DNA from 3 places in the Alteromonas sp. Mac1 genome. Region 3 is predicted to be linked to each of the others. Evidence: predicted binding sites of a transcription regulator. Region 3 holds the regulator's gene; each other region holds the start of a gene.

Region 1 (7,504 bases), 880 kb from region 3:
TAAAATTAGAATTGAACAATGTTTAGAGCAAGTTGGACTAGCCAGCAGAGCGAAACATTTACCCCAACAGTTATCTGGCGGGCAGCAGCAGCGTGTGGCAATAGCACGCGCTCTTGCGGGCAAGCCTCGTTTCTTACTTGCCGATGAACCTACGGGAAATCTGGACAGCCTTATGGCACGCCAAGTCATGGAGCTACTGGAAGAAATAAACAAAAATGGCGCAACAATTGTGATGGTAACTCATGATGCAGAATTGGCCCGCCGAGCGCCTAGAAATATTCAAGTGGTAGACGGGCAGTTAGCCGACTTTACGTTGTATCAAGGTAAACCGACAGTAGCAGCCACCCGCAACGATGAAACCGTTGTTGCGTCAGGAGTATAATATGTTCTTCCATTATATCGATTTGAGTTGGCGAAGTATTAAACGCACGCCTGTCATTAGTTTTTTGATGGTGTTCGCCATTGCTATTGGTATTGGACTGACTATGACAAGTCTGTCGGTTTACCACATGATGTCGATGGATCCCATTCCCCACAAAAGTGGCGCTATTTTTTATCCGCAGCTGAATATCATGGACGATGGCAATGAGTGGCATTCATCTGACAATCTACCTTATCAACTGACCTATCAGGATGCCGTGAACCTGTACAACGCAGATGTTCCAGTACCTAAGTCGCCGAGTTTTAGAAGTGGCTTCTCTGTGCATCTTAGTTCGCCTGACGTGAAACCTACTATGGAGCCCGCGCGATTGGTGAATAGTGAGTTCTTCACTATCTTCGACCGACCTTTTATTTATGGCGCCCCATGGTCCTTAAACTCACAAGACACCCACGAGTATGTAGTAGTGATCTCGGAAAAAATAAACAACCGTTTATTTGCGGGTGAAGATTCGGTTGGTCAACATATTTATCTTGACAATAATAGTTACCGAATTGTGGGTGTCACAGCGAATTGGGATCACCATGTAAAGTACTACGACGTGAACAACGGTGCGTTTAATTCCTCTGAACAGCTCTATATTCCTTTTGGCATTGGCGCGCTAGAAGAAATTACCACATGGGGAAACTTAAACGGCTGGAAGCATGAGGGGATGAAAAACTATCAAGACTTAATGCATTCAGAGCACGTATGGCTTCAATTTTGGGTTCAACTGAACACGGAAGAAGAGAAGCAACAGTTCGCCAATTTCCTAATGACCTATATGGAAGATCAAAGAGAAAAAGGGCGATTTAACCGAGAAGCGTTGGAATACAAGCTTAGAAACGTGACGGAATGGCTGGAGTACAACTCAGTGGTATCTGAAGATAACCGTATTCTGGTGGGGTTGAGTTTTATGTTCCTATTAGTGTGTGTGTCCAACATTTTAGGGTTACTGCTGGCGAAGTTTTTAAAGCGAGCGCCAGAGGTGGGTGTCCGAAGAGCACTAGGTGCCAGCAAGCGTCATATATTTGCCCAGCATATTGTTGAAGTATCAGTGATTGGATTAGCTGGCGGCTTGTTAGGTATTGTGATTGCGCAAATTGGTTTATGGGGAATTCGCGTGACCAACAGCTATTATGATGCCTTAGCAACTATGGATGTCTCAATGTTGCTCGCTGCGCCAATTATTGCCCTTGTGGCCAGTTTCTTGGCCGGACTGTATCCAGCATGGTTAGTGTGCAGAACACAACCCGCTATCTACTTAAAAAGCCAATAGGGAGCAAGCTATGTTAGACATTAAACCTATCTTCAACGCAATACGCCGCTCTAAAATTGGTGCTGTGCTTTTATTACTTCAAATTGCGCTTACTATGGCGATTGTTAGCAACGCGGCATTTATGATTAACGATCATGTTTCATATCTTCGCGAAGATACAGGGTTCCCAGAAAAGGAAATCTTTAGCTTGTCGGTTATGACATTTGGAAAAGACCGCTCTCTCAGTCAACAAGCCGAACTCGATGAAACAATGATTAGAAGCCTTCCTGGCGTAATTGACGCCAGTTTAATTCAAGCCATACCCTTGTCAGGTGGTGGTTCTTCATCATCAGTGCGTTTGAAGCCATCTCCAGAGAAATCTAAATCCATTAGCGTGCCTTACTATTATATGGATGAGCACGGCTTAAATACTTTTGGTATAAAACTACTTGAAGGGCGTAACTTTAGGCCTGAAGAAGTTATCGTTGGCAATGATTTCAGCGGTAATGGCCCCAATACGATTATAGTCTCTCAAGCCCTCGCTGATGCACTATTTTCTGATGGCGGTGCACTAGGTGAAACGGTTTATCTTAAAAATAGACCCCTTGAAATTATCGGTATTGTAGGAACAATGAAAAGCCCTTGGCCCAATGGTATGCGTGATAAAAACACGGCTATTGTACCGTTTATGGATGTGCAAAATTATCAACATATTCTAGTTCGAACGGATAAAACTGAAAGAGCTAATATCATGGCAAATATTGAACAGAATATGTTGGACGTTTACGATAAACGGGTCATCATTAATGTCGATGGGTTAGATAAAACCAAAGAAAACTATGACGCCACTGATGTGCTCATGATGCGTATGTTAATTGTATTGGTTGTTATTCTTTTACTGGTGACTGCACTTGGCATATTCGGGCTCACGCAATTCAATATTAGTAAACGCACAAAGCAAATTGGAACCCGACGGGCCTTAGGGGCAAGAAAGTCTGCTATCGTAAGGTATTTTTTAGTCGAAAATACCATGGTATGTATAGCGGGCTTACTGATAGGGGGAATAGCAGCAGTGGTTTTAGGTGATGTGATGATGAAATCCTACTCTATTTCATCATTAGAACCAGAATTCATCCTCGGTACTGCCGTGTTTATTTTTGTAATGAGCATAGTCGCCGTTATTTTTCCTGCTATGCGGGCCGCTAATATTTCCCCCAGTATTGCTACTCGTAGCATATAAGCCGTATTTAAGAAGTGTAGACATGACAAAAGTGTTAATTGTTGATGACAACGCCGCCGTATTAGAGGCGTTGTCATTATTGCTAGAAATTCATGGTTACGATGTGGTGACAGCCACCACGCCAAAAGCGGCGCTACAAATAGTTAATTACCAAGCGATTGGGTTAGTGCTGCAAGATATGAATTTCAGTGCAGACACCACCTCTGGCGAGGAAGGGCGCGAGCTCTTCTTTGCACTTCGTGAGCTAAACCCGCTATTACCCATTATTCTCATCACAGCGTGGACGGAATTAGAACAAGCAGTAGAGTTGGTAAAAGCGGGAGCGGCAGACTACATCCCAAAGCCTTGGGATGATAGCAAGCTTATTACTACCATTAAAAACCTTGTGGCGTTAGGGCAGGCCGTTAGCCAAAATAAAGTATTGAAGCAACAAGCGGCAAATTTTGACAATACGCGCCAAGCAGCAGTAAATATTGGATTAGTGTACGAAAGTGCAGCCATGCAGCGGGTGGTAGATATGTCGGTGCAGGTGGCTAAATCAGATGTGCCTGTTCTAATTACTGGGCCCAATGGGAGTGGTAAGGAAAAAATTGCTGAACTCATTCAGTCTCAATCACCGCTTAATCAGTCGGCATTTGTAAAGGTGAATGCGGGAGCCCTTCCTCAAGAGCTTATTGAAGCAGAGCTATTTGGGGCAGAAGTGGGGGCATTTACCAGCGCTAATAAAACGCGAATTGGCCGCTTTGAAGCCGCTAACCAAGGCACCTTGTTTTTAGATGAAATTGGCAACTTGCCTTTGTCTGGCCAAGTTAAATTATTGCGGGTATTGCAAACCGGTGAATTTGAAAAACTAGGCTCGGTGAAAACACAAAAAACGGACGTAAGAATTATATCGGCCACCAACTCTGATTTAACTCGAGACATCGCAAACGGTGCATTTCGCGAGGACTTGTTTTATCGATTAAATGTTATTGAAATCAATGTGCCGCCTCTCAATGAGCGAGGTGACGATGTGTTGGCCTTAGCCAAGCATTTTTTGCCTGGTCGAGATATTAGTCTCACTGGGCAGCAAGCACTGCAAGCCTATGCGTGGCCAGGAAATGTACGTGAGCTTGAGAATGTGTGTCGACGAGTTAGTATTTTGCACCCAGATGGTACACTTGATGCTGAAGACTTTGGTTTACCCTTCAACAATGGTGATACAAACACCGAGCAAAAAAGGGGAGTCGAGCCCAGCAAATCAGAGATAGAAGCGGCGCTTACAGAATTTAACGGCACAATATCTAAAGTCGCAAGGTACTTGGGGTTATCAAGGCAGGCCCTTTACCGCAGATTAGATAAATACGGAATTGATTATAAATCGTGAGGTTAATTAAAAATAAGATTCTAGTAGCTGCGCTTAGCGCAACGGCTATCGGTATGTCGCCTATGTTGTATGTAAGCGACTTGTTGGTTGTTCAAAAAGCGCTGCTTGTCATCACGTCTTTGTGCTTGTGCGCAACTGCAGTGAAAGTCTGTACTGCGCAAATAACTAATCAATTGGATGCCCTCGAAATAGGCTTGCTCAATTTTAAAGACGGTGAATTTTCATCAACACTGGCTTGTAAAACGAATGATGAGTTTGAAACCTTATGCCAGCTTTATAACGATACCGCAGAAACCCTTCGCCGAGAAAAACAGTGGTTGTATCAACGAGAGCTAATGTTAGACAAAGTGCTGCATAGTTCACCTGACGTTTTATTACTAGTAAACGATCAGATGCATGTAGTGCTGAGTAACCGCCAAGCCTGCGAGTTTTTCCACCCAACAAGTAAAGTGAAGGATAGTGCCTCACAGGCAAATAATGCCAGTAGGGTAGGTGCGAACAGCTTGGGTGAGAAAAGCATGGGTACCAGAAGCTTAGAGGGTTACACCCTTGGTACGTTACTTAAAAATAAACCTGATACGCTTAAAGATGTTTTGTTAGAAAATCGAGAAGGCCTATTTACTTTGCCGCAAGATGCCAGCGGTATTCAAACATGGCATATGGCTACCGGAACCTTCTTACTTAATAACCAAACTCACCGATTGTATATTCTTAAGCAAATGACTCGAGAGCTTAACCGACAAGAAGTGTCGGTTTGGAAAAAAGTAATAAGGGTAATTAGTCACGAGCTGAATAATTCCCTAGGGCCTATTTCTAGCCTATTGCATAGCGGTCAAATAGTGGGGCAACAAAACGGAGATACTCGTCTGGTGCGTGTATTCCATACCATCGAAGAGCGTATTGCCCATTTAAATCAGTTTGTCCAAGGGTATGGAAGGTTTGCCAAATTGCCTCCGCCGGTTTTGGCAACAATTGATTGGGATAAAATAACGGCGCAACTCAGCAATCAATGTGATTTCACGTTAACCATGCCAGAAGCTGTCGAGGTGAAAGCCGATGCAGTCCAAGTAGAACAGCTATTAATTAACTTACTGAAAAATGCCCATGAGTCGGGAGGAAACCCACAGGATGTGGAGCTCGTTATCAAGCAAACGGCCTCTCAAGTGATTATAGAAGTCCTCGATAGCGGAAAAGGCATGACGGATAGCGTAATGACAAATGCGCTGGTTCCTTTTTATTCCACTAAGGCGAATGGAAGTGGATTGGGGCTGGCGCTATGCCGAGAAATTACTGATGCGCATAATGGCCATTTAGTGATTCAAAACCGAAAAGACAAGGGATTATGCGTACGTTTTATTATTGATAAAACAACAAAGTAATAGAAAAAAAGAGGGGAACAGACGGGCGTCTGTTCCCCTTACGACGCTAAGCCAAGACCGTTTTTAACCTACGTCGAACAGGCATGTACAATGTATTGCAAATGAGAATGATTTGCAATGTCATTTTGAATTATTTTTGATTTATTTCTATATTGATCTCGATCAACTTCTCTAGAACCCTTTTATTTACCGCATTTCAGACTTGATCTAGATCACAAACCCTCCCCAAGAAATCGCTATCATTAACTTATTAACCCTGTGAGGAGAAACACTATGTTACTAAGTATGATTTCAGATCCCGTTGTATGGGGCTCGCTTTTAGGTATCAGTATAATTATTGGAATGGGCGTGTTTTATACATACATGTTTATGCACAACAGCGCAGAGCTTGATAAGTAGGCAGGGCTTTAGCCTGTAGCATTGTCCCTTAGGTCAAGAACCCTCAGTAAACAGGACTAAGTTTGCTATCGCTTATATTCTGGCGTGGGCACATCTAGCAAAACAAGCAATGCTGCTTGTCCGCCGTATTCAAGGGGCGCTTGGTGGAATGCATTCACGTGGGGATGCTGTATTAAGTAGTGGGGAAGCGCGTTTTTTAATACGCCTTGCCCAAACCCGTGCATAATAGAAACACAGTCTACCGACGCTTTGCGGGCGGCATAAATTAATGAGGCTATTTCGGTTTTTGCCATTTCTCGGGTCATACCATGTAAATCGAGCAAAAACTCAGGGGAATAGTCTCCTCGTCTAAGCTGCTTTAGTACATGCGTCGGCACGCCTTCTCGGCAATACCGCATGGGTCCATCTTGTGGAAGTACGGCTTGGTACATATCTGAAAAGCTGAAACTCGCCGCTACCTGCTTACTGCCTTTAAGGTGTTTAACCCCTGCCATTTGTTTTTTCTTTTCAAGAGCAACCTTCTTATTCGGTACAATCTTGTCCTGCTCAATGGGCTTTACACCTTGCATAGCATCAGCAAATGAGAAGGTGTCTTCAATCACTTTGGGCTTCTCAGTGCCTTTTTTCATGGCTTTTAGTTCTTTTTTAAATGCTTTCATTATGAACCGATATGCAAATTAACGTGGGCGCAGGCGTTATCTTTGGGTATGATACCAGCTTTCATATTCCTGATGTACCCAAGCTCTTATGACCGACAAGTTTTACTTAGAAGAAGCCATCGAAGATTTACACAGCATACTTGATATGATTCGGTGGGCTACCAGTCGATTTAACGACGCCGCCCTCTATTTTGGTCATGGTACCGATAACGCTTGGGATGAAGCATTGAGCCTTACTATGCAAGCGCTGCACTTGCCGCATTCGTTGTCTGAGCATGTTGGCGACAGTATGTTGTCATCACGACTTACAAAAAGTGAGCGGGAAAAAATTGCTGAGCTTGTTTTAAAACGTGTGCAAACTCGTATGCCACTGCCTTACATTACCAACGAAGCTTGGTTTTGCGGCATGCCATTTTACGTTGATGAGCGCGTGCTTATTCCTCGCTCTCCGTTTGCGGAACTGATTCAAAATAATTTTGAGCCCTTCGTTAAAGAAGCGCCGTCGCATATTTTAGATATGTGTACCGGTGGTGGTTGTATTGCGATTGCGCTTGCGCATGCGTACCCCGACTCACAGATTGATGCGGTAGATATAAGCGAAGATGCTCTTGAAGTGGCTGATATTAATATTCAAGAGCATCAACTCAGTCACCGTGTTTACCCCATTCATTCTGATTTATTTACTAATTTAACCGGGCAGAAGTACGATTTAATTGTATCAAACCCACCTTATGTTGATGCTGAAGACATGGCCGACTTACCTGATGAATATCATCATGAGCCAG
Region 2 (7,504 bases), 1.6 Mb from region 3:
TACTGCTAGTGCAATGGCTGTTTTTTTCATAATTAGTCCATTTTTAATTAAACAACGTCAGCGATAAAGCTGATAAAAGCGCGTTATAAATAAAGTGTAATGGTGAAACTATGAAAGAGGTGGAGCGCGGGAGAGCCCAGTTGCGTAGGCGTATGCCGTGTAGGGGCGCTGTGCAATTGCAGTAGCAAGGTTGTTAAAACGAACAAGGGTGATTAAAGGAAGTGAAAAATCAGGCGCCGTGACGGCGTTGGGTAAGTCAGAAAGCAGGCTATTGGTACAGTCGATGTGTACTACCGGTATCTTGCTGATATCTACACTAACATAAACAAACTCACCAGCATGTTCAGTCGCGCTTAATGATATCCAGCGCATGGTATTGCCGGTACAAATCAGTTCTATATCGTTGCTGCTGTCATTAAACTGAGTAGTAAATCGCTGCGCCTTTTCCATTGAAACGGCCGCAAGCCCCAAAGCCATTGCGTTTTGCAATAGCAGGGTTAAGCATACTAGCAGTGTAAATAATGACTTCAATGGCAAAGCAGTATTCTTTTTCTACCGGAACTTATTTAATAATACGTTAAAAATAGGATGTTGAAAGGGCTTTTTGCTGCGAGCTATTTAACCTTTAACCCTAGCGCTTGAAGTTTACGATATAAGGTTCGTTGGCTGACACCCAGAGCTACGGCAAGGGAATCTATACTGCCTTCGTGCTTTGCTACCACCTCTTCAAGGTACTTAGCTTCAGCAGCTTCCAGAGTAACAATGCTCGCGTTGTTTTGAGCAATGGGCTCGCTGACAAGCTCAGGTAAGTCTGTTGGGTAAATTACATTTTCATCTGCCAACAAATACGCCTGTTCTACAATATTTTTAAGCTCCCGAATGTTACCTGGGTAGGTGTAATGGCTTAGCACTTCAATAGTGGATTTGTGTAAGCGCTTTTTCGAGGGCAGTTCGTGCAACATATGGCTGCACAGCATAGCAATATCGCTTTGGCGCTCGCGAAGCGGCGGAAGATGTATAGGGAAGCCCGCAATTCGGTAGTAGAGATCTTGTCTAAATTCGCCTTTTTCCACTAAGGATTTTAAGTCTTTATGCGTCGCGCACACTAAACGAAAATCGGCCTTTTTAACTTGAACGCTTCCTACAGGTCGGTAGGTTTGGGTTTCAAGCAGCCGCAATAACTTCACTTGCATGGTAAGGGGTACATCACCAATTTCGTCAAAAAATAGCGTTCCGCCTTTGGCGGCATCAACCAACCCTTTCTTGTTTGACTGCGCGCCGGTAAAAGCGCCTTTCTCATAGCCGAATAATTCAGACTCAAAAAGTGAATCAGCTAACCCCGTACACTCTATTACAACAAAAGGCTTTTCGGCGCGGTGGCTGCTGGTGTGTAGGGCATGAGAAACCAGCTCTTTACCTGTACCTGTTTCTCCTTGAAGTAACACGGCTATATCGGATTTTGCAGCTCGGTTAATTTTATTCAGCATGGCTTTGAAGGCGGCAGATTCACCTATCATTTTTCCCTTGTTAGGGTAATTAGAGGCAAACGCGAGTTTATCCAATATTTCTAAGTAGCCAAGTAGGTCGCCGTTAGCATCGTGCACTGGGCGCATGAGAATATCACAGTAGCTTTGGCCGCTATTGGTGGTATGAATATGTACTACGCTTGCTGCTCGGCCGGTGTCTTTGCATTGCTGTATAGGGCAACTTTCGCCGCATTGATCACAAGGCTTGGTATTCCCGTGGGACACTTTAAAGCACTGGCTTTTCCCCGGAAAAATGTCCACAGGATAGGTATTACGATAAGGCTGATTAACCGCTTCTATTACATATTGATGATTAATGAAAATAGCGGGTTTATCGATGGCATCTATCATTGCCTGAACAATCGAGATATTCATGTAACAGCTTCACCTAGCGATACGGGGTGGGTATGAATGACGTATGCGCATAGTCTATACCCGAAAGATAACTAATCTAGGTTTAAGGTATCACATTGGCACGCGCCTTGTACGTATGTTGGTAGGTAATGCTCCCCATTGAGGAAAAGAATATGAAAATGAGATTAACGGCTGTTGTAATAAGTGGGTTCTTTTTATCGGCTTCATTATTAATCGTACTATCAACCGCGCTAGCGGCTGAAATGCCGCAGCCGCAAGACAGCATAGCGACACAACACGCAACTGAAACCACCCTGGCAGGCCCCGAAGATAAGCTAAACCAAGCACGTAGTAACGCCAAAGCATTAGGTGGTGCGCTAAAAGCTAGGCTTAAACAAGCCATTTCAAAAGGTGGTTTAGAAGCCGGGGTAGAGGAGTGCTATGTGGCTGCTGGGCCTATTGCAGAAGCGCTCAAGAAAGATGGTTGGACGGTAGGGCGCACAGCACTTCGTGTACGTAATCAAGGCAACAAACCTGATGCGTGGGAGGAAACCAAATTGCATGAGTTTGCAAACGCCTTATCTAAGCAATTGCCTATGCCGCTAGAAGCATCGCAGTGGAATGAGGAAACGGGCGAATTTCGCTATATGTCAGCGATTGTTACAGGGCAAGTGTGTACGGCGTGCCATGGTAACAATGTGGCACCTGCTGTAATTGATATCATTAAAGAAAAATACCCAGAAGATACCGCAACGGGCTTTACTCCTGGCAGTTTAAGAGGTGCTTTCACGCTTACCTATTCAGCCGAATAGCTTTTATTTTAAGAAGGTGCAACGGGTCTCTATCGCCATCCGTTGTATCTTTTTATCCCCTGTTCCCTATCCCCTGTTTCCTACCGCTTATTCCCTAACTCCTATCATTTTCACTTTCTTCTATTGTCTTTCCTCTCTTATTTTTTAGCAGTGTTTTTTACAAAGGCCCACGCTCTGTTCTCCACTTATCATTTAATTTAACTTTTATGTCAAAAATGGCGCTAATTGTCATTTTTGGCGAAGTTTCCTCTCATCTTGTTTGAGATGGATCAACGCGGCTGATTCGACTTAATGGAATAATTGCGCCGCACAGTAGGGAAAATCAGAGGTTAGGGGTAGTGGTGCCTTAGGTGGCGCAAAGCTTGCTAAACCTCATACAGAAGTATAAGTCTTACGGTGCGGTCTTTTAATTAAGGTTGTTGATTTAAATATAATTTTTAGCGGCTTGCCGTACTGTTTTTAACTAGGGAGAAAACCCATGAGCGATACGTTAGTCGAACTATCGCGGTGGCAATTTGCGCTAACTGCAATGTTCCACTTTATATTTGTGCCCTTAACCTTAGGGTTGAGTTTCATGCTTGCCATTATGGAATCCGTTTATGTGATGACAGGCAAAGAAATTTACAAACAGATGACTCAGTTTTGGGGAAAGTTGTTTGGTATTAATTTCGCCATTGGTGTGGCTACCGGCCTCACTATGGAGTTCCAGTTCGGGATGAATTGGTCGTACTATTCTCACTATGTTGGGGACATTTTTGGGGCGCCGCTGGCTATTGAAGGTTTGATGGCGTTCTTCCTAGAATCAACCTTCGTTGGGTTATTTTTCTTTGGCTGGGACAAAATGTCGAAGGGAAGACATTTAATGACCACATGGTTAGTGGCTATTGGTTCTAATTTCTCAGCACTATGGATACTCATTGCGAATGGTTGGATGCAATATCCCGTAGGCGCAGAATTTAACTTTGAAGCCATGCGCATGGAAATGACAAGCTTTGCTGAGGTTATATTTAACCCTGTAGCGCAAGTTAAGTTTGTGCATACCGTTTCAGCCGGCTATGTAACCGGTGCTATGTTTGTATTGGCTATTTCTAGTTATTACCTACTTAACCACAAGCATATCGCATTTGCCCGTCGGTCTTTCGCTATTGCTGCTAGCTTCGGCCTAGCCGCTACCTTGTCAGTTATTGTGCTTGGTGATGAAAGTGGTTACGAATTAGGTGAAGTGCAAAAAGTAAAATTGGCTGCTGTTGAAGCGGAGTATGACACTCATCCAGCACCTGCGCCTTTTACCGTATTCGGTATTCCCAACGATGAAAAAGAAGAAACCGAATACGCACTTCAAATTCCTTGGGCGATGGGCATTATTGCTACTCGTTCATTTACCGAGGAAGTTAAAGGTTTAAAAGAAATTAAAGCTGAGAATCGTTTGCGTATCCTTGATGGTATCAAAGCGTACGCGTTGCTAGATAGTGTTCGAGATGGAACCGCTTCAGCAGATGATCTCGCGCAATTTGAAGCACACAAAGATAATATGGGCTATGCCATGCTGTTAGAGCCATTTACGGATGATGTTACACAGCCTTCGGAAGCGGCCTTACAAAAAGCGGTAGATTACAGTATTCCTAAAGTTGCCCCTTTATTTTGGAGTTTCCGCTTAATGGTGGCATCAGGCTTTATTATGTTAGCCGTGTTCTTAGCTGCCTTCTATTACAGTACTAGACATAAAATAACCCAGCCTCGCTGGTTGTTGAAAGCGTCATTGTATAGCTTGCCGCTACCTTGGGTTGCGTGTGAAGCCGGTTGGTTTGTGGCTGAATTTGGTCGCCAGCCTTGGTCTATTGCAGAGATTCTGCCGGTGCATGCATCAACATCTAATCTGTCTATCTCAGACATTGTCACCACGTTAGTTGCTTATTCAGCGTTTTACACAGTGATGTTCATTGTGGCCTTTTACTTAATGAAAAAATTCGCCAAAAAAGGGCCAGTGCCTCCTGAAGATCACACGACGAATGAAGACGATGACCTTATCGACTTTGATGCTAAAGGAGCAAACGCATGATTGATTATGAATTTCTTCGCGTAGCCTGGTGGTGCCTTATCGGTGTTCTGCTCATTGGTTTCGCGGTAACGGATGGGTTCGATTTAGGCGTAGGTTCACTACTGACCATAATTGGTAAAACAGACAAAGAACGTCGCGTAATGATTAATACTATTGGGCCGCATTGGGATGGAAACCAAGTGTGGTTCATCACGGCAGGTGGTGCCATTTTTGCCGCGTGGCCGATGATCTATGCTACCGCCTTCTCTGGCTTCTATTTAGCCCTAGCGCTAACGCTAATTGCACTGTGGATGCGCCCAATTGGGTTTGATTATCGCAGTAAGTTGCCTAACACCCAATGGCGAAAAGCATGGGATTGGGCTTTGTTTGCTGGTGGTTTCATTCCTGCGCTTATTTTTGGCGTGGCGTTTGGTAATTTGTTACTAGGTGTACCGTTTGAATTCGACAACACGCTTAAATCAACTTACACAGGCTCTTTCTTTGGCCTGCTTACACCGTTCGCACTTGTTTCTGGGTTGTTGTCAGTGGCTATCTTGCTTAACCACGGAGCTACCTGGTTACAAATGAAAACAGATGGCTTCATTGAAGCCAGAGCTCGTGTCACGTCTTTCATATTGAGCTTAGTGGCAGTAGCCTTGTTTCTCATTGCCGGTGCGTGGGTAGCATTTGGATTAGACGGTTTCGTCATTACCTCTACCGTAGATACCTTAGCCACCTCGAACCCAATGAAAAAAGAAGTCGCTATTGAAGCCGGTGCATGGATGTCTAACTACTCGCGATATCCTTGGATGGTTTTTGCGCCTGTTTTAGGCGTAGTAGCAGGGCTTGCATGTGCGATGTTTTCCCGTAGAGGGAATGCAGGAATGGCATTTGTTTCAAGTGCACTACTGATTACTGGCGTTATTCTAACCGCGGGCTTTTCAATGTTTCCGTTCTTAATGCCCAGTATCACTATGCCAGAAGCTAGCCTAACGGTATGGGATGCCACTTCTAGTCACTTAACCTTAAATATCATGTTCATTGTGGCTTGCATCTTTGTGCCTATCATCTTGTGCTATACCGCGTATGGCTACTATGTGATGCGTGGGCGAGTTAAAAATAGCGATTTAGACCAGTCTCACACTATCTATTAAGGAGTGGCATATGTGGTATTTCACTTGGATCCTCGGCGTATTGCTAGCGTGTTCTTTGGGTATTTTAAATGCTATGTGGCTTGAGTCTACCGAAGACATGGACCGCCCTGAAGATGCCGAATAGCTAAATAATATTTATGGCGTAGTTAAAACGCAAATGGCAACGAGCTAACGCTTTTAATGCTCGTTGCCTGATTTGACCCGCCATTTAAACCGGTTTTTTGAACCGTATTTCTGACCGAAAGACAGTGCGATAGAGTAAATGAAAAAGTTAAACAGACAGACATTGCAAGCTGGGTTTAATCAACTTGATAACATGCATAAGCTTGGCGTGCGAAGACAGGTTTTGATAATCACTTTAGTGAAGTGTGTGTCTCTTTTTTCTCTTATTATCGCTTTTTATTTTTTCGCTCACGCCATGCATGAATGGGTAGTGGATACCCATAAAGCAAGCCAATTCCATATTATAGGTTTATCCGTTGCGCTGTTTATAAGTTGGTTAGCGCAAGGGTTGGTAAATACGCTTACATTGTCATGTAAGAGCCAGTTGGTGCAGGCTATGGAGCAAAAGTTACAACTTATTTTCGCAGAGCAACAGCATGCCCTCATTCGTCAGCATTCGCTTTTTTACTGGCAAACACTTTGGGTGAAGCACATTCGCTCTATCGCCAATTGGGCTTTCGATTATCGCGTACAGCAATATGTTGCTGTACTTGTCCCTTTGATGGCGTTAGTGGTTATTTTTTACGTTAATCCCGTAATAGGTTTGGGGTTAGCTATCGCACTCCCTGTTGTTCCTTTATTTATGATCGTTGTGGGGAAAGGCGCAGCCAGCTTACATCGCAAGCACTTCGTAGCGCTTGAGCGACTAGGTGGGCTTTTTACCGATAGGCTCAACGCACTGCCTTTAATGGCGAGCTATCGTGCGCATAATACTCAGATGCGGCTGCTTAATAATGCCAGCGAACAACTCAATCAACGCACCATGCGGGTGGTGGGTGTCGCCTTTTTGTCATCGTCAGTATTGGATTTTTTTGCCACCTTATCGGTAGCCTTAGTCGCGGTATTCATCGGGTTTTCATTATTAGGCGAACTTAGCTTGGGCCCGGATATTTCCTTGCAGCAAGGGCTGTGGGTGTTATTAACGGTACCGTTAATTTTAAGCGAAATGAAAAAGCTTGGGCAGGTTTATCACCAAAAAGCCGAAGCTGAGGCGGCCAGCGAGTGTTTATTTTCGTTGTTTAATACATTGAATGACGATGAGACGGCAAAGAAAGGGGAAGTAAAAAAGAGGGGAGTGAAGAACAAACCGTTTTCGGGGTTTGATGCGCAAGATTTTCATGTCTCTAACTTGCTAAGTGCCAACCACCTTAAAATTGCAGCAGGAGACCACATTCGCTTAAACGGTGTTTCTGGTAGTGGTAAGACGGTATTGCTAGAGGCCTTAGCGGGTCATCGCAACGCTTCTCATAGCTTTGATGGAAACTGCGTATGGGTGAGTCAAACTCCAGTTGTTTTACCTGGCAGCGTGAGAGACAACCTTTTACTTGATGCCCACTATAGCGATAGTGCGTTGTGCGAGGTGCTAAGTTCAGTTGAGCTAGCCGATTGGCTTTCGTC
Region 3 (7,504 bases):
GGCAAGCAAGCCAAAAGCGGCTCAAATTGCCGATAACTTTTCTCGTTATTTTGTGTTCTCGGTGCTGCTTATATCTGCACTTACCTATGGTTATTGGACTTTTGCTGGTAGTGTAGACGCTTTTTGGATCACCATCTCTGTACTAGTGGCAACCTGCCCCTGTGCGCTAGGCTTAGCCACACCTTCAGCGTTAACTTGCGCTATGGCTAAGCTGAATCGTCAGGGCATTTTATTAAAGCGTGCTGACGCGTTAGAGCAGCTTACCGATATTGATACCATCGCTCTTGATAAAACCGGCACACTGACAGAAGGTAAGTTCTCACTACAACAGCGCTGGTTTGCTAAAGGCGTAGATCCGGTGCAGGTAATGGCGCTTACCGCTTTGTTAGAGTCTCGTTCTGAACACCCTATTGCTCGTGCCTTTGATAACGAAGCTGTTGAGTCACACAATAAAACCCCAACTAATAATATTAACGGATTTATCGTTACACCTGGTGGCGGCATTAGTGGTGAGATAAACAATGTAGTTTTTACTATGGGCTCAGCCGTATTTTGTAACTTATCAACTACCTCAAAAGTAGATATACCGGCAAACGTGTTTTTGTGTGCTGATGGTGTATTAATGGCCGCGTTCTGCGTAAATGATAGTTTGCGTCAAGATGCCTTAGCCACGCTCACCGCATTGGATGAACATCAACTCGTGGTACTAAGTGGCGATACTCAGACAAACGTTGATACACTTACTGCAGGCTTACCGATTAACATAGCAAAAGGTGGCTTGTCGCCAGAGCAAAAGTATTCTCAAGTGCATACTTTGCAAAAGCAAGGTCGCAAAGTCATGATGATGGGCGACGGTATAAATGATGCCCCTGTTCTTGCTAGCGCTGATGTGGCAGTTGCCGTAGGAAATGCCACCGATGTAGCGAAAACAGCTGCCGATGTTATTTTGCTAGGAGACAGCCTGCTGTCGGTACCCACCTTATTTTCAGTGGCCCAACAAGCAAAGCGTAAAATTCAGCAAAACATCGCATGGTCGGTAGGTTACAATATTATTATTCTCCCCTTTGCGGTATCGGGGTTACTCTCTCCCTGGATGGCCGTGGTTGGCATGTCGCTCAGTAGTATTATTGTGGTCACCAATTCAACTAGGTTATTAAGTAAATAATATGAGCATCATTTACGTATTAATTCCCATCGCTATCATCATTGTTGCGTTGGCGCTGGTTATCTTTTTCTGGGCAGTGAAAACTAACCAGTTTGAAGATCTCGACCGACAGGGCTATAGCATTTTGTTTGATGATGATTTGTCAGGTGATGAAAAGAAACTAGCCGAGCAACGTAAGCAGTTGCAACAACGCAAAGAAACTGATGACAGAGATTAATATATTCTCTGCCTTTTTCATTGGTATTGCGGGCGGTGTGCATTGCGTAGGCATGTGCGGCGGCATTGTTGCTGCACTTCGTACAGTAACACCAAGTAATGAAGCCGCTTTGCCTTACACTCTTGCTTATAATTTTGGTCGTATAATCAGCTACACCCTAGCCGGCGCTATTACAGGCGCTGTTGGCCAAATGGCCACCGAATTTGTACCTATTGCTAAACCTGTTTTGTCTTTGATTAGTGGCATTATGCTGCTGCTTTTAGCCTGTTACTTGGGTAAGTGGTGGCAGGGCTTAAATTACATTGAAGCAATGGGACGCGGATTATTTAAAGCCATTCAGCCCCTATCTAAACGCTTTCTTCCGTTCAAAAGTCCAGCCTATGCGCTGCCTTACGGTTTTATATGGGGCTGGCTTCCCTGCGGATTAGTTTATTCAACACTGACATGGTCGTTAGCTTCAGGTTCGGCCGTTGATGGCGCAGCTATTATGCTATTTTTTGGATTAGGTACCCTGCCCACCTTGCTAGCAGCAAGCGCAGGTAGTCAGTACCTTATAGCCGGTTTTAGGCACCCCGTGGTAAGGCAATGCTTTTCAGGAATATTGGCTATTTACGCGCTCTTTTTAATTTATGCAGCAATTTCATAAACAAAAGAGTAAGATTATAGTAAGTCGACACTATTTATAGTTTTAACCTATGAGCAAAGGAAGCCAATTCTCAATTCATTGTCAAAATTGCAGTTTCAGCCATTTGTGTTTGCCCGTTGCGCTAAACAAGACTGAAATTGAATCTTTAGATGATATTATTGAGCGAAAGAAACCTCTCCACAAGAGCGACTTACTGGTAAAGTCAGGAGATACATTTAACTCTCTTTACGCAGTCCGCACAGGCTCTTTTAAGTCTTTCGTCACCAATTCAGATGGTGAAGAGCAGATTACAGGTTTTCACTTTCCTGGCGATATTATCGGCTTTGACGCCTTACGGGAAAACAAGCATCAAAGTTATGCTCAGGCATTAGAAACTGCGATGGTGTGCGAATTGCCCTACGAAACGTTAGATGAGATGTCAGTTCAATTCCCCAAGTTAAGACATCAAATAATGAGTTTTATGAGTGCAGAAATTAAACAAGATCATGATCTCATGATGTTGCTTAACAAGCGCTCAGCAGAAGAACGTTTATTGTATTTCCTCTCACAGCTTTCTCAACGTTTCGAAGAGCGTGGATTTTCAAACAAAGAATTTCACCTTACGATGACGCGAAATGAAATTGGAAACTACCTTGGTTTAACTATTGAAACCATTAGCCGCCTACTAAGCCGTTTTCAAAAAGAAAATATTATTCAGGTGGACGGTAAACTCATTACTATTTTAGATTTTGATGAGATGTCGCAACGTTTAACGTCTGTGGTTGCACCTAATATTGCCTGTAATAGCTAATCTTTAAAGCTTTTGATCTAAAACAAGTTACGTAATAGCAAATAGGTATTACACTTAAATTGTAGCAACCAAAATTCTAAAAATGTTTGGAGGGGTTATGATTAAGTATGAACGTATTTTAGCGGTCATTGAAGCCGATAGTGATACTCAACCTGCGCTTAGCCGTGCATACGAACTTGCCAAAAAGACAGGGGCTTCTGTCACCGCTATGCTGGTGGTTTACGATTTATCTTATGATATGACTACCATGCTCAGCCCTGATGATCGCGAAGCAATGCGCGATGCGGTTACCAAAGAACATGCGGGTTGGTTACGTAAAACCCTTAGTGATTTAGGGTTTGAAAAAACCGATATTGTTGTTGAATGGAACAACCGCGCCTTTGAAGCTGTGGTGCATTACGTAATAGATAACAATATAGACTTGGTTGTTAAAGCAACCAAACGCCATGACGATTTAGCTTCTGTTATTTTCACTCCAACAGACTGGCACCTACTTAGAAAATGCCCCTCCCCCGTATTATTAGTTAAAGATCATGAATGGCCTGACAATGGTGAAATTATTGCCGCGGTAAATGTAGGTAGTGAAGATGACGAACATGCGCTACTTAACGACAAAATCACCGTTATTGCTAACGATTATGCCGCGTTACTCAGTGGCAACGTAAATCTGGTAAATAGCTACCCTGCTACACCGCTTAATATCGCTATTGAAGTTCCTGAGTTCGACCCTGATTCGTACAACAACGCCGTAAAGCACCATCACGAACTTGAGATGAACAAACACAGCGAAAAGTATGCTATTGATAGCGAGCGCTGTTACGTGAAAGAAGGTCTGCCTGAAAAAGTCATTCCAAGAATAGCCAAAGATATAGATGCAGAACTCGTGATAATAGGTACGGTTGGCCGAGTAGGTATTTCTGCAGCCCTTATAGGTAACACTGCTGAACATGTTATAGATGAACTGGTGTGTGATGTACTGGCAATAAAACCAGACGGTTTTATTTCGCCCCTTTCACGCTAGTTCTAACACGTTCGAACACAGCCTGTTGGCGCGGTTTGCTAGCGCAGCTTTATAGCCTTAACCACTATCGGGTTATAGCCGCATTTGTTAGCAGCGAGTGCCAACAAGATACAAAAAATCTTAACCTCGCACATTCAATTTTATTTCATTACTGTATAATAGCTTTTTTCGCAGTAACCAAGCTATTGATATGACCAGTGCAGGCACAAACCGTGCGGACGCTCCGTTAACCGCGTCTCAAAACAAACAAAAATACAGCTTTAACAAGCTACAAAAACGACTTCGTCGAAATGTAGGCAAAGCGATTGCTGATTTCGGCATGATTGAAAACAACGATAAAGTAATGGTGTGCTTGTCTGGCGGCAAAGACAGTTACGCTATGCTTGATATTCTCATGTTTTTAAAGCGCATTGCGCCAATTAATTTTGACATTATTGCGGTTAACCTTGATCAAAAGCAGCCAGGATTTCCAGAGCACGTCCTTCCTGAATACCTTGAAAGTGTAGGCGTAGAGTACAAAATTGTAGAAGAAGACACCTACTCTATTGTTATGGATAAAGTGCCTGAAGGTAAAACCACGTGCTCACTTTGTTCTCGATTACGTCGCGGTATTTTATACAGCACGGCCAAAAAGTTAGGTGCAACTAAAATTGCCCTTGGCCATCACCGTGACGACATGCTAGAAACGTTCTTTTTAAACATGTTCCATGGCGGTAAGCTTAAATCAATGCCACCAAAGCTGGTTAGCGATAATGGTGAGCACATTGTGATCAGGCCCCTTGCTTATTGCACTGAAAAAGACATTCAGCGTTATTCTGATGCCGTAGAATTTCCTATTATTCCTTGCAACTTGTGCGGGTCTCAAGAGAATTTGCAGCGTCAGAACGTAAAGGCCATGCTACAAGATTGGGATCGCCGTTTCCCTGGGCGTATTGAGTCAATGTTCAGTGCGCTTCAAAATGTAGCGCCGTCACATTTGGTCGACAAGAGATTGCACGACTTTAAAGGCATCTCTACACTGAACGGTCCAGTGGAAGATGGTGATATTGGTTTCGATCCGCCCAGCTTCGAGTCACCCAGTGATCCTACTGACGACACGGTTCAAGTTATCAATTTGATGGAATCAAACTAAATGAAAATTGGTCTAGCATTAGGTGCGGGTGCCGCAAGAGGTTGGACCCACATTGGTATTATTCAAGCATTAGAAAAGCTGGGTATTAAAATTGACGTGGTGGCAGGTTGCTCTATTGGTGCCTATGTTGGTGCTGCCTATGCCAGTGGCAAATTAGAAGGCCTTAAAGAGTGGTCTTGTTCTTTGTCAGATTGGCAGGTGCTTGCTCTGATGGGCGTTGGTTTACGTAGAGGCGGCATTGCCAGCGGGCAAAAAGTGTTTGATAAACTTGCCAGCGAATTTTGTGTTCCAACCTACGAAGCAATGGAAAAGCCGTTTGCTTCAGTGGCTACCGATTTGTACACAGGTCGTGAGGTAGTGTTTAGTTCCGGCGAGATTGGCAATACCATTCAAGCTTCGTGTGCTATTCCTGCACTATTTGCCCCTGTAGCCCATGGCGATCGTTGGTTAGTAGATGGTGCGGTAGTTAATCCGGTGCCTGTTAACCTTTGTCGCCAGCTTGGTGCCGATTTTGTTATTGCCGTGAACCTCAATGCTGATTTCAGGCCCCTTAGGCTTGAGAAATTACGACTAGATCACGAAGAGAATCAAAGAAAAACTGAAGACTTCTTCACTAAAAGCCAAAACGTGCTTAAGCAGTGGTTCTCACCTGATAGTAAAGAAAAAGAAGAGAGTGAAACCGATAGTAAACATAGCGAGCAAAACGAAGGTATTGCTAGCGACGCTATTGAAGCCATAGAAGAAACGATTTCGCCGCCGCCAAATAAAGTCCCTAGAGGCAACCCTCCAGGAATTTTAAGTGTGATGAGTAGTTCGCTTGAGATACTACAAGCGAGGGTGACACGTTCACGTTTGGCGGGCGATCCGCCAGATATTCTTATCGAACCCCAACTAACCGACGTGGGTATTATGGAATTTCACCGTGCACAAGAGCTATGTGAAAAGGGTGAACAAACTATCACCCGCATTGCTGAGCAAATTAAGTATCAGCTATTAGCTTGATGCCATCGCGGTAACACGAAGTGGGGCTCTCGGTAAGGTGAGCCCTTTATTTTCGTTAATTTCACTTTGTTCTAAGTGGAGTATGCCGTTATTAATGTGCAGGCCTTCTGGGGTAATATAATCCAGATTTTTATCATCAAATTGCAACATCAACCCTTTCACCGTTGGCATTAAGAACGATAAAAAGCTGCCCATTTCATTAAAAAAAGCCTCATATTGGCCATAAATAAAATTCAGCTCTTCTTTTGTATAACTGGCGGTTAGATAGCTGCTTTTTGTTTCTAGTTGCACCGACATATCACACACATTAGCCGCTTCTGATAAATCTATTCGCACGTATGCATTTGCTAATTTTAATGCTTTTTCGGTAGGTACAGTAAATCGATACTCATCGCTAACTACTAATGGAATAGTTTGTTTGTCCGTCACTATTTCCGCATTGTTGATTTCACATAAGCGCCCTTCACCAACACGCAAAAATCCAAAAGCGAACTGCAATGCTTGAGTATCTTCGTTATCCAGTTTTTTCACATGACTATAAAAACGGCTGTATTCTACGTTCACCATTTCGGCAGCAACACTTGTGGTGAGTAAGGCGCCAATCAGCGCGCTAGCTATACGTTTCATTCAGTTAAGAACTCCTGGTTAAACCGGATCATGGTTTGTAATTCGTCTACATAGGCCGCGCCACGCTCAGAGTAGTTCATTAACCCCTCTGCCAGGGCTACGCCAGTAATGGGGATTTGATTTGCCCTCAATCGCTCTCTAATTTCTCGTAAATCGGTGTAGGCATCGTGCCTATTAAGATTGCGCATATAAGTGTAGGTAGCACGAGAAAGGCTAGAAAACTTGGCAACCTCGTGCGTTGCGCCGGCATTTCGTTTACCTGGTACAAAGCCACAGCCTTTCACAAAGCACCAAATGCCAAAGAAGTTATAGCCTTTTCTGGCAAAACGACTGGTGCCCCATGCTGATTCATTCGCGGCTTGGACCAGCACTAGTTCAGCAGGCAAAATATCAATTTTATGTAGCAATGCAAGCAAGCGAGATGTTAGTGGTTGTTCCGCCTTTACCCGGTATTCTGTTTGTAGCCATTCGAGGCGGCTAATATCATCATCGGTTAGCGGCTCTTCGTTTAAAGCCTTACGATACAAGGTTTGTATGTAGTGTCTAAGGGTAAGTAAATACGCATTTTGTTTTTCAACTTCAGGGCGTAAATAATCAAAAAAGGCCGTTTTCTTTTCTTTAACGTCGGTATAAGCAGAAAAATCGGGAACAGGCTTAGTCGCTTCAGGTGTTTCAGGAATGTCTAAAATATCGGGTTCGCGCTTGGTTAGTATCAGCGCGTTAATGACTATGACTGCTAGTACAGCAATAGTAATTAAAACAATTTTTAGGGTTTCCCGTTTATGCATCGAAACTCGACTCATTCGTTTTATTTTGAACAGTGTGGCTTGGTGTGTGTTCGCCCTCTTCACCAATCATCTCTTCATACAACAAACCTAGCATGCTGAAATACAGGGGTAGAACC

The links. The regulator FNR, encoded in region 3, switches genes on or off when oxygen is low (the NO sensors DNR and NnrR bind a similar motif). The targets are predictions, from matches to a motif close to TTGATCTAGATCAA.
Region 1: a site for FNR is predicted at 5,814-5,827, ahead of AV939_RS20015 (DUF3149 domain-containing protein). Genes of this name have one in related genera too.
Region 2: a site for FNR is predicted at 2,952-2,965, ahead of AV939_RS18695 (cytochrome ubiquinol oxidase subunit I). Genes of this name have one in related genera too.

Annotation. Positions count from the first base shown of each region.
Region 1 is NZ_CP013932.1:2,213,401-2,220,904, reverse strand. It holds gene AV939_RS09440 (ABC transporter ATP-binding protein) at 1-382, shown strand, start outside; gene AV939_RS09435 (ABC transporter permease) at 384-1,697, shown strand; gene AV939_RS09430 (ABC transporter permease) at 1,708-2,916, shown strand; gene AV939_RS09425 (sigma-54-dependent transcriptional regulator) at 2,939-4,282, shown strand; gene AV939_RS09420 (sensor histidine kinase) at 4,279-5,661, shown strand; gene AV939_RS20015 (DUF3149 domain-containing protein) at 5,935-6,060, shown strand; gene smrB (endonuclease SmrB) at 6,126-6,719, opposite strand; gene prmB (50S ribosomal protein L3 N(5)-glutamine methyltransferase) at 6,808-7,504, shown strand, end outside.
Region 2 is NZ_CP013932.1:4,422,181-4,429,684, reverse strand. It holds gene AV939_RS18715 (TonB-dependent receptor) at 1-30, opposite strand, end outside; gene AV939_RS18710 (hypothetical protein) at 109-531, opposite strand; gene AV939_RS18705 (sigma-54 interaction domain-containing protein) at 615-1,901, opposite strand; gene AV939_RS18700 (Tll0287-like domain-containing protein) at 2,054-2,692, shown strand; gene AV939_RS18695 (cytochrome ubiquinol oxidase subunit I) at 3,171-4,751, shown strand; gene cydB (cytochrome d ubiquinol oxidase subunit II) at 4,748-5,884, shown strand; gene cydX (cytochrome bd-I oxidase subunit CydX) at 5,895-6,008, shown strand; gene AV939_RS18680 (ABC transporter ATP-binding protein/permease) at 6,147-7,504, shown strand, end outside.
Region 3 is NZ_CP013932.1:1,336,852-1,344,355, forward strand. It holds gene AV939_RS05500 (heavy metal translocating P-type ATPase) at 1-1,165, shown strand, start outside; gene ccoS (cbb3-type cytochrome oxidase assembly protein CcoS) at 1,167-1,382, shown strand; gene AV939_RS05510 (sulfite exporter TauE/SafE family protein) at 1,369-2,028, shown strand; gene fnr (fumarate/nitrate reduction transcriptional regulator Fnr) at 2,078-2,818, shown strand; gene uspE (universal stress protein UspE) at 2,916-3,839, shown strand; gene ttcA (tRNA 2-thiocytidine(32) synthetase TtcA) at 4,030-4,971, shown strand; gene AV939_RS05530 (patatin-like phospholipase family protein) at 4,972-5,973, shown strand; gene AV939_RS05535 (DUF2987 domain-containing protein) at 5,965-6,600, opposite strand; gene AV939_RS05540 (glucosaminidase domain-containing protein) at 6,597-7,388, opposite strand; gene AV939_RS05545 (stress protein) at 7,381-7,504, opposite strand, start outside.